3 regions of the Paraburkholderia sp. BL17N1 genome follow, and region 2 is predicted to be linked to each of the others. Evidence: predicted binding sites of a transcription regulator. Region 2 holds the regulator's gene; each other region holds the start of a gene.
The links. The regulator FNR, encoded in region 2, switches genes on or off when oxygen is low (the NO sensors DNR and NnrR bind a similar motif). The targets are predictions, from matches to a motif close to TTGATNNNNATCAA.
Positions count from the first base shown of each region.

Region 1: the regulator FNR is predicted to act here: its motif matches at 1,942-1,955, upstream of cyoA (ubiquinol oxidase subunit II).
Region 3: the regulator FNR is predicted to act here: its motif matches at 1,523-1,536, upstream of nifA (nif-specific transcriptional activator NifA).

Region 1 covers NZ_RBIW01000003.1:389,794-393,069, forward strand. Annotated here, with positions in the region: gene B0G82_RS37630 (hypothetical protein) at 1-253, opposite strand, end outside; partial or broken gene B0G82_RS37635 (OmpW family outer membrane protein) at 411-978, opposite strand; partial or broken gene B0G82_RS37640 (oxygen-independent coproporphyrinogen III oxidase) at 1,269-1,580, shown strand; gene cyoA (ubiquinol oxidase subunit II) at 2,057-2,953, shown strand; gene cyoB (cytochrome o ubiquinol oxidase subunit I) at 2,957-3,276, shown strand, end outside.
Region 2 covers NZ_RBIW01000002.1:2,911,847-2,915,122, forward strand. Annotated here, with positions in the region: gene B0G82_RS32975 (cytochrome C) at 1-15, opposite strand, end outside; gene B0G82_RS32980 (DUF1488 domain-containing protein) at 251-526, shown strand; gene B0G82_RS32985 (zinc-dependent alcohol dehydrogenase family protein) at 624-1,610, shown strand; gene fnr (fumarate/nitrate reduction transcriptional regulator Fnr) at 1,692-2,480, opposite strand; gene B0G82_RS32995 (response regulator) at 2,473-2,904, opposite strand; gene B0G82_RS33000 (response regulator transcription factor) at 3,122-3,276, opposite strand, start outside.
Region 3 covers NZ_RBIW01000003.1:364,203-367,478, reverse strand. Annotated here, with positions in the region: gene nifA (nif-specific transcriptional activator NifA) at 1-1,414, opposite strand, end outside; gene B0G82_RS41170 (hypothetical protein) at 1,577-1,699, shown strand; partial or broken gene B0G82_RS40885 (IS5/IS1182 family transposase) at 2,375-2,698, shown strand; partial or broken gene B0G82_RS37460 (IS110 family transposase) at 2,742-3,276, opposite strand, start outside.

The sequences.
Region 1 (3,276 bases), on a different contig from region 2:
CCAGCAACAGCGTCAGCGCTACATTGGCGTCGATCGTTTCCGGCACCACTTCGCTCGACTTGATGCGCGGTGCCGCGCGTTTGAACCACTCGCTGATCGGCCGCGGCGCCATGAAGGCCCTGCAGCGTGCGGCGGTCCAAGGCCAGCTCAGTAGGTTGCACACGTCGAGCGTGTGGCCGGCCATGCGCAGCAGGGCTTTCTGGCGCGCATTGCCGGAGCAGCCGGGTTTTTGTAGATGGTGATGTGGGCCCATTGCCGGGGTTCTCAGGTTTGACGCAGCAGTTGCAGGCAGTCGAGGCTGGCCGCCATGTCGATGGCAGTGAAGTCGTCTTGGTAATGCACAGCCGGATCGGCGCCCAGTCCGAGCAGCGTGCGCACTTAACAACGGAACGGAACACTCACTGCGCTCGCTAGAACTTCATCCCAACGCCTGGCCCCAGTACTAGCGGGTCGATGTCCAGTCGGCCCAACGAACTGCCGCCGACCGGGGCATCCGTGTGCATTCAGATCTTCTTGATATCCGCGTTGAGAAAGACGGTCTTCGTGATCTGCACGTCGGCGCCAGCATGCACCGCCGGACCGAAGCTGCTGCGTGACACCTCGGGTGCCTTCTGGGCCCGCGCTCAGGCCGTCGTTGTAGAAGTACGTGTAGTTGACCCCCGCGCCGACATACGGTCGGATCATGCCAGCATGGTTGAGGTGATATTGCAGCAGTGTCGGTGGTAGCACGTTCACGCCACCCAGATCGCAAAGACCAGACGTCACGTGTTGCCGCGAGGTACCGAGAATCAGCTCGACGCCGTTCGCATCGCGGATCATATAGATCAGGTTCAACTCCGGCACGAGTGCGTTATTGACACCCATGCCGAGCGACGACAACGTGCCGCTCGCGTGTACTTCCGGCTCGATCGAGATGGCACGCAAACGCACGAGTAAGTCACCGGCGTGGGTCCCGTCCGCCGGCACCGCGCCTGCCATCGTGCTTCCGTTCGCGCTTACGTCATTCGCGTATGTCCGTACTTCGAACAAACCGGTAGCGCACAGGCTTGCCACGATCATCACGGCGTTAATCATGTGCTTCATCGCTTTGCCCTTGTTGACGTATGCGGGGAATTGTCGACGCGCAAATCAGGGTGGCCCTTGCGCAGGATCAACAGGTCCCGAGCCCGAAGTCAAGATGCGACATCGGGTCACGCGTCGGAATGTCGAGATAGCGGGAGCCTTGAGGCCGGACTATTGGCCTTCACCCGCATTGACCGGTACCCAGCCGGCTGCCGGTCGAACGCGGAATTGCCCTATCGCCTGACGATGCGTTGCGTCGGGAGGTGATCATGACGCTCATGTGCAGCGTGCCGCTGAATTTCGCGGCGATCTCGCTAGCGCATCAGATCGACTTCGTCCGCTATTTCTCAAGTGAGCTTACTGCCCTGGAACCATACCGGGAGGCGGGACTGGTGAGCATCGATGGAAACGGCATCTCGATTGCCCCAAAAGGCCGGTTCTTCGTGCGCGCAGTGGCCATGGTGTTCGACGGTTATCTGGAGCGACCCTCGAGCGCGTCCTGGTCAAAACTGATCTAGCGGCACGACGGCGGTGGCTGGCGCAAACAACGCGACGGGGCGTGTTCGTCGAACTCCGAAATAGCAACGCCAGGGTGCGTATTCGCTGATCCGGATCAGATTGTCCCGCGCATCGAGAATCCTGCGAGCGTTGCATTACCCGCAAACCGCACCGTCAGCAAGGTGTTCCCCTGTTCACACGGACGCCGTAAAGTCTGTCCTTCGTTCCGCGCCACGTGCCCCGTTGCGACCCTCGATTGCCAGATCGAGGCCATCCCTCGCAGCCTGGCTCTGCTTCAGTTCAGCCATGAAGACATGGGCAATCGCCTGATTTAGCCCGCGCACTGCGTCAGTGCACCGCACCCCGCCGCTTTGTTCATCCTTGATCGGCATCAATCACAAAGCTGGCAGGTTGTTGGACCATGACGCTGCGAGTGTGATGCCGCATGCGTCAAGCGAGCTTCAGGTCAAAGCTGCCACAACCCAGATTAACTACCATGATAGACAGAAAAGCCTTAAGGAAACGGTCGATAGCCATCGTCACAACATTGAGCGCCTGTCTATCGGGATGTGATCTGACTGTGCTTGATCCAAAAGGGAGCGTGGGCGCGGCCGAGAAGTCGCTGATCGCCACCGCCACGTGGGCGATGCTGATCGTCGTGATCCCGGTGATCCTGCTGACGTTGTTCTTCGCGTGGCGCTACCGTGCGTCGAACCGTCACGCGGTCTATGCACCCAAATGGGCGCACTCGACGGCGATCGAGATCGCCGTCTGGACGATCCCCACCCTGATCATCCTGTACCTCGGTATCCTGACGTGGCGCACCACGCATGAGCTCGACCCGTACCGGCCGCTGCAGTCGAGCGTGAAGCCGATCGATGTCGAGGTGGTCGCGCTCGACTGGAAGTGGCTCTTCATCTACCCGGACCTCGGCATTGCGTCGGTGAACCAGCTCGCCGTGCCAGTCGATACGCCGGTGAATTTCCGGATCACGTCGGACTCGGTGATGAACTCATTCTTCATCCCGCAACTCGGCACTCAGGTGTATGCAATGGTCGGCATGCAGACCCGTCTGCACCTGATCGCGGATGCACCGGGAAATTTCGAAGGCATGTCCGCCAACTTCAGCGGCAAGGGATTCGCCGACATGAAATTCCGCACGCTTGCGACGAGCCCCACCGACTTCGACGCATGGGTGCGGAAGGTCAAGGCTTCGCCGGACCGCCTGAGCATGGACGAATACGCCGAAGTCGCGAAGCCGAGCGAGAAGCAGTCGGTACGCTACTTCTCATCGATCGACCAGCACCTGTTCCGCAACATCGTTGCCCGATACAACAACGGCAACGTCACGGCCTTCCGCGACGCCGCATGTCGCACACAGACCACGGAGTAAGCCATGTTTGGAAAACTCACGCCCGGCGCGATTCCGTTCGATCAGCCGATCATCATGGGCGCGGCCGCGTTCATGGCGCTCATCGTGCTGGCGGTCATCGCCACGCTCACGAAGCTCTGCCGCTGGAAGTGGCTCTGGACCGAGTGGCTGACAAGCGTCGATCACAAGAAGATCGGCATCATGTACATCATCGTCGCGGTGCTGATGCTCATGCGCGGTTTTGTCGACGCCGTAATGATGCGGCTTCAGCTCGCGATCGCGTTTCACGGCCCCGGTTACCTGCCGCCGCACCACTACGACCAGATATTCACCGCGCACGGTGT
Region 2 (3,276 bases):
GAATGGTGTGTTCAAGGCACGCGCTCCTTTGCAAGGGAATAAGTTCAGTGTAGGAGCGGTGGCTTGCGTGCCGTTGACCTCGGTCAACCAGGACGCAAGCCCTGAATTTGACGTATCGCGCTTAGCTCCTATGCTGATGACAGACGGGTGTCGCACAGAACGGGCGGCCCCGAGAATGCGGTGCACGACGCGTAGGCGTGCAGAAACGCTGTCCCAGCCTCCCATCCTGCGCGACGAACCAGGTGCGGACATGAAGATTTATTTTCCTGAGGAACATCCGGAGTATTGCGCGCGTGATCTCGTCGTCGCGTTTCCGGCCGAGGTGGATGGTGCGCGTGTGCAGTGCGCGATTACCGCGGAGGCGCTAGAAGATCATTTCGGCGCCGTCTCGCTGCGCGAAGACGATTTGATCGCCGCATTCAATTCCAACCGGCATCCGATCGAACACGCAGCGAGGCGACTGCTTAACGAGATCGGCGCCAAGCCGGTGCTGATGCACAGCGGCTACTTCCGCTTTTGCGAGTGAATCCCATGGGACGGCGGAGCGCACGCCTCTTTCGATGCGTCACGCCGGCAGGAAGCCGGGTATTGGTCGCTCAGGCAAGTTCGAGGAGAATCATCCTATGCGTGCGATGCTATTTGACGGCAGTACGTCGTTTTTGCGTGAGCAGGAGTTGCCAGATCCCGTGCCCGGTGCCGGCCAGATCCTGATCGATATTCATGCGTGCGGCGTGTGCCGCACCGATCTTCATCTGGTTGACCACGAACTCGAGCATCCCAAACAGCCTGTCATTCCAGGTCACGAAATCGTCGGCACGGTAGCCGGCCTCGGCGCGGGCGTGACGGGGTTCGTCCTCGGAGACCGGGTGGGCGTGCCTTGGGTTGGCCACACGTGCGGGCATTGCCGCTACTGCCTGTCGGCGCGGGAAAATCTTTGCGACGATCCCGAATTTACCGGCTATACGATCGACGGCGGTTTCGCTGAGCGCACCATTGCCGACAGCCGCTACTGCTTTCATCTGCCGGAGCAGTACACCGACATCGAGGCGGCGCCGCTGCTATGCGCCGGCCTGATCGGCTATCGCACGTTGAGCATGGCGGGCGACGCGCAGCGCATCGGCATTTACGGTTTCGGCGCCGCGGCGCATATCGTCGCGCAGGTCGCGCGTCATCAGCAGCGCACGGTGTACGCGTTCACGCGCCCGGGCGATCACGCGGCCCAGCAACTCGCGCTGCGTCTCGGCGCGGCGTGGGTGGGCAGCAGCGCGGAGGCACCGCCCGAGGAACTCGATGCGGCTTTGCTTTTCGCACCGGTCGGTGCACTCATTCCGTTAGCATTGCAAGCGGTCGCGAAAGGTGGCGTGGTGGTCTGCGGCGGGATTCACATGAGCGACGTCCCGTCGTTTCCGTACGCGTTTCTGTGGGGCGAGCGGCGCGTGGTGTCAGTCGCGAATCTGACCCGCGATGACGGGCTGGCCTTCATGCGCATTGCGGGCGAGACGCGCCTCGAAATCAAAACGACGACTTATCGGCTGACGGACGCCAATCAGGCCCTGAGCGATCTGCGCGATGGCAGGCTCACGGGTGCGGCAGTGCTCGCTGTCCGTTAGCGTGGCCGGGCCCGGCGGCCGGCATCGCCTTACGATCGCGGCGTTTGCGGCCGACGGCCGGGTCGCGAGCCGCGTCTATATTCAAACCCGCACAAGGCCTTCGTGATCGAGAATCCGGATGTCCTTGCCGTGCGTATCGAGCAGTCCGTCGCGCTGAAATTTAGAGAGCATCCGGCTGACCGTTTCGAGCTTGATTCCCAGATAGCTGCCGATTTCCTCGCGCGTCATGCGCAGGTGAAATTCCGCCGGCGAATATCCGCGCATTCTCAGGCGGTCCGACAGATTCAGCAGGAATGTCGCCACCCGCTGCTCGGCGGACATCGTGCCGAGCAACATCATCTGCGATGACTCGCGCACGATCTCGCCGCCCATCATGCGGTGCACGTGTTGCTGGACGGCTTTGACTTCGCGGCACATGGCTTCGAGAAGATGGAATGGGATGATGCAAACCTTGCTGTCTTCGAGTGCGACAGCATCGCAACTATGGTAGCCGGAGCAGACCCCGTCGAGGCCCAGCGAGTCGCCGGCGAGATGGAAGCCCGTGACCTGTTCGCGGCCGTCGCGATGCATGACAACGGTCTTGAACGAGCCCGCGCGTACGGCGTAGATGCTCTGAAACGAGTCGTTCGCACGGTAGATCGTTTCGCCCTGTTTGATGGTTCGCGACGGGCAAATAAGCGATTCGATCCTTTGCAATTCTTCGGCTGTCAGGCCGTGCGGCATGCAGATCGAGCGCATCGAGCAGGCCGTGCAGCGCAGTGCGCCCTTGCGCGGAGCGCTTGCATTTGCCGATACTTGTCCGGGGAGCGGCGATCCTTGCGGACGGGCAAGCGCGGGCGAGATGGCGGGAGATGCGGCGACGTCAGACATGGTGTGCTCCTGATTGAAAGAGGGCGTGCGTGCGATGTTCGCCAGCGATCCGTTGGATCGTGTTTCGCGCGAGATCGAATTCGCCGGTCTTGTCGAAAAAGTAGTGGGCGCCGCCTATCAGGCATGCGCGCCGAAACCAGGTGCCGCAATGGTTCGTCAGCACCATGACAACCACATGCGGCATTCTTTGTGCAAGCAACCCGAGCAACTCCAGGCCGGTGCCGCCGCTTAGATGCAACTCCGTCACGACCAGATCAGCCATGCCCGCGCCGATGCCCGCGAATGCCGCAGCAGGCTCCTCGGCTTCGCCGACGATCTCTACGCCGTCGAGTGCGCCGAGCAGCGCGGCCAGGCGGCGCCGCACCAACACGGCATCGTCGACGAGAAACACACGCAGCGCGCGGCGGTCAGGGCTTGAGTTCATGGCTCGAAGTATCGGTCGCGCTGTCTCAAAATAAAATCGGCGCCGAATGAACTTCGAGTAGGCAAGCGGGAAGGTGTGTAGGGAGTTTCCTACACGATGGTCAGGCGGATTAGGAAGATGCTGAGTGCGCTGCGTATGTGTCGAGCGACAGATCAGAGGCGCGCGTTCTCCGGGTCACAGTGCGGCGGCACCCGCAAGCGGACGGCTGCGAAGGCGCTCAGATGTCGTCCTCTTCGTCGCCGACCAGTTTGTGGCGCATCGCATAGCGCACCAGCGCCGCTTCGTGCGGCATCTGCATTTTTTCGAGGATGCGCGTCTTGTACGTGCTGACGGTCTTGCTGCTCACACACAGTTCGGCCGCGATCTCGGTGA
Region 3 (3,276 bases), on a different contig from region 2:
CAATCGCGCTCGCATCGAAGGTCAGCGTACGGCCGTTCTCGCTGTTGAAATTCTTGAGAAACTCAACGGCGAGGAGAGGAATATCACTGCGCCTTTCACGCAACGGCGGCAGCAGCAAGGGAACCACGCTGAGGCGATAATAAAGGTCGGCGCGGAACTCGTTCCTTGCCACCGCGTCTTCCAGGTTCTTATTCGTGGCGGCAACCACGCGAACATCGACCTTGATGGTCTGGTTGCTGCCGACGCGCTCGAATTCTTGCTCCTGCAGGACGCGCAGCAGCTTTGCCTGGAACGAGGCCGAAATCTCGCCGATCTCGTCCAGAAACAGCGTCCCCTTGTCGGCGAGCTCGAAGCGCCCCTTGCGCGAATTGAAGGCGCTGGTAAAGGCACCCTTCTCATGACCGAACAATTCGGATTCCAGCACCGTCTCAGGGAGCGCCGCGCAATTGAGCTTGATGAAGGCCCGCTTGGCTCGCGGCGACAGCTCGTGAAGGGCCTTGGCGACCAGCTCCTTCCCGGTACCGGATTCGCCGCGCAACAGAACTGTGCTGTTCGATTTGGCTACCACCGCGATCTTCTCAAGCAGGCCGCGCAGCGCCGGACTGTCGCCAATGATCCCCTCGACCTGAAACTTCTTACGCTCCTGCGCAGGGTACTTGAGCTCGGACAATTGTCTTTGCAGCCCGTCCCTCCCCGCCATCAGTCGCTCGCGGTCGCTCTTGAATAAGCGATGCAGCTTCACCGTCTGCCCCACCAGGTTGGCGATCATAGTAAGCAGCCGCACGTCGCAATCGAGCCGGAAGTTCGACCCATTGTCCGGGATGCGGTCGATGGTCAGTGTGCCCACGACCTTCGCGTCGATGCGAATAGGAACGCCGATGAACGACACTCGCATGTTGTCGGAAGCACCGAGCACGCCCATGTCGGCGGCACTGAAGCCCGAATGCCCCACTACGTTCTCGGCGACGAGCGGCCTGTCCGTCGACATGATCTGGTCAATTGCCTTCTGCGGCAGGCGCATCCGGTAGCGCTCATCGCTGCCTTCGCTCCAGCCGGCGCCAACGGTAATGTCCGGTACGCCATCATCGTCGAAGAGAGAGACGATGCCGAGCCGCATCTGCACAAACGATTGCAGGAGATCGACGACGTTGGCCAACATGACTTCGAGCCGGCAGGGGGCGGTAAGTACCTTCGATATCTCCAAGATGCCGGTAAGCGCGCTCTCGTACCACTGCACAATAGGGACCGCGTGGTCCGTCTCGGACTTTGAGCTAGGCCTTTCGCGTACGGAAGCGATATGCAGCATGACGACGTCTCCGTTGTTGTGACCATCCTCTCTGTCACCTTGTTCGGATTTACGAGTATTGTGTTGCATATCATCCTCGATCTCGCGCCCTTCACGGGCTGACTTCAAGAGATAACGCCTTTTCATGGCAGGACGGTGAAACTATAGTGCCTTGATTTACTTATTTTCTCCTTTTGCGATCTCGCCGCGCAGATTCCGCCGGGAACGCGAGTTCCATTGATGTCGCTCAAAACAACTGCGATTTGTCTACTCCGGTGCAGCCGACTACAGGTGTCGTCCATCATTGATTGCTGCCTCAGTCTGATGCGCTATACCGATGACTTTGTGATCACCGGTCACTCGAAAGAGTTGCTGGAAGACGAGCTCAAGCCACTGGTCGAGGTCTTTCTGTAGGAGCGCGGACTGACGCTCTCCCCGGAAAGGACCAGGATCACGTACATCTCGCAAGGGTTCGACTTCCTCGGGCAGAACATTCGAAAATATCCAACGGCAAGCTACTCATGAAGTCACCAAAAAGAATGTTCAAGCGTTTCTGACGAAAGTGCGCACAGTCATCAAGGACAATGCATCGGCCAAACAGGTCAATCTAATCGGCCTGCTCAACCGGATCATCGATGGCTGGTCGAACTATCGTCGATACGTGGTCTCGAAAGAAGTCTACAGCGCAGTCGACACTGCCATCTGGCAGGCGTTGTGGAAGTGGTGCTGCCGGCGGCATCCGTGCAAGGGCGCACGATGGATCAGAGCGCGATACTTCCATCATGAAGGAGCGGCACTGGGTATTGGACGCGATACTGGTGGACTAACGGCAGAAGGGAACCCAGGACGATTGAGGCTACGCAAAGCATTCGTCGTGTGGACGGAGGATCGAGTGCGCGGGCCAATCTCGTCATGGTCCATCCCGTCTGCCACCAACAGATCCATCGTCGTGGTCTAACAGTAACGAACCGCCTCCCAATCGGGGGCTTTGAAAGGCTTGAGCCGTCTGTATTAAAGGGACATGCACGGTCCTGAGGGGGTCGCTATGCAGCAAATTCGTAGCGGCTACCCGACACGGCGTCAAGAGGTCTCGCAACCACGGCGAAACAAGGACTGATCGTCGGCGCACGGGCGTTCGCAGGCAACCCATACGACGGCCACACGCTGGCGGAGCAACTCGAACAGAGCTCCATTCTGTTGCAGGATCTGCCGGGTATGCCGCAACCGAAGGCCGTGCTGGTCGATCTCGGGGTTCGGGGCGTCAATACCGAAACATCATCAGTATGACTTATTCATCGCGGCAAACGGAAGACCCTGATCAGCACGCAGCGACGTTGGCTCAAGCGACGGCACGCGATCGAACCGGTCATCGGCCATGTGAAGGACGACCACGGCATGCGGCGTTGCTGGCTCTCTTAAGAAACACACCCCAAGTGTCTGATTGGGAATGAGTTCTTCAGACGGGTTGCGGTTGTTCTGTGGCGACGAGCTTCATGCCGAGCTTCTGGGCGCACTGGGATAACTGCCGAAGAACACGTTCGCGGCAGCGCTCTTCGTAGTAGTCCTGCCCTTGATCGGTGTATTTCCTCGCCCTTGGTAAGCATTGTGTAGATGAGTCGCGCGAGCTTGTGGGCGACATCGGTAATGGCCTTCGGTTTGTCCATACGCGAACACATCCGCCTGAAGTACGCGCCCAGTGCCGACTGGCTGGTGCGCAATGCCGTAGCGGCCAGACGCAGGGCCTGGGCCGCGCGGTTAGCGCAGCGCATGGTCTTGCCACTCATCACTTTGCCTCCGGTTATCCGGGTTCCTGGGCACAGCCCCAGCCAGCTCGCGAAGTGTGCCGCCGAGGGAAAGCGTGACATGTCGGCGCCAATCTCCGAGATGACAGCCAGCGCCGTCGTGACGTCGATGCCGTCAATGCGCGTGAGGTCCACGCCGCACATCCTGAACAACTGCGTACGCAGGTCAAACTTCGGCGCGTTGCGTGT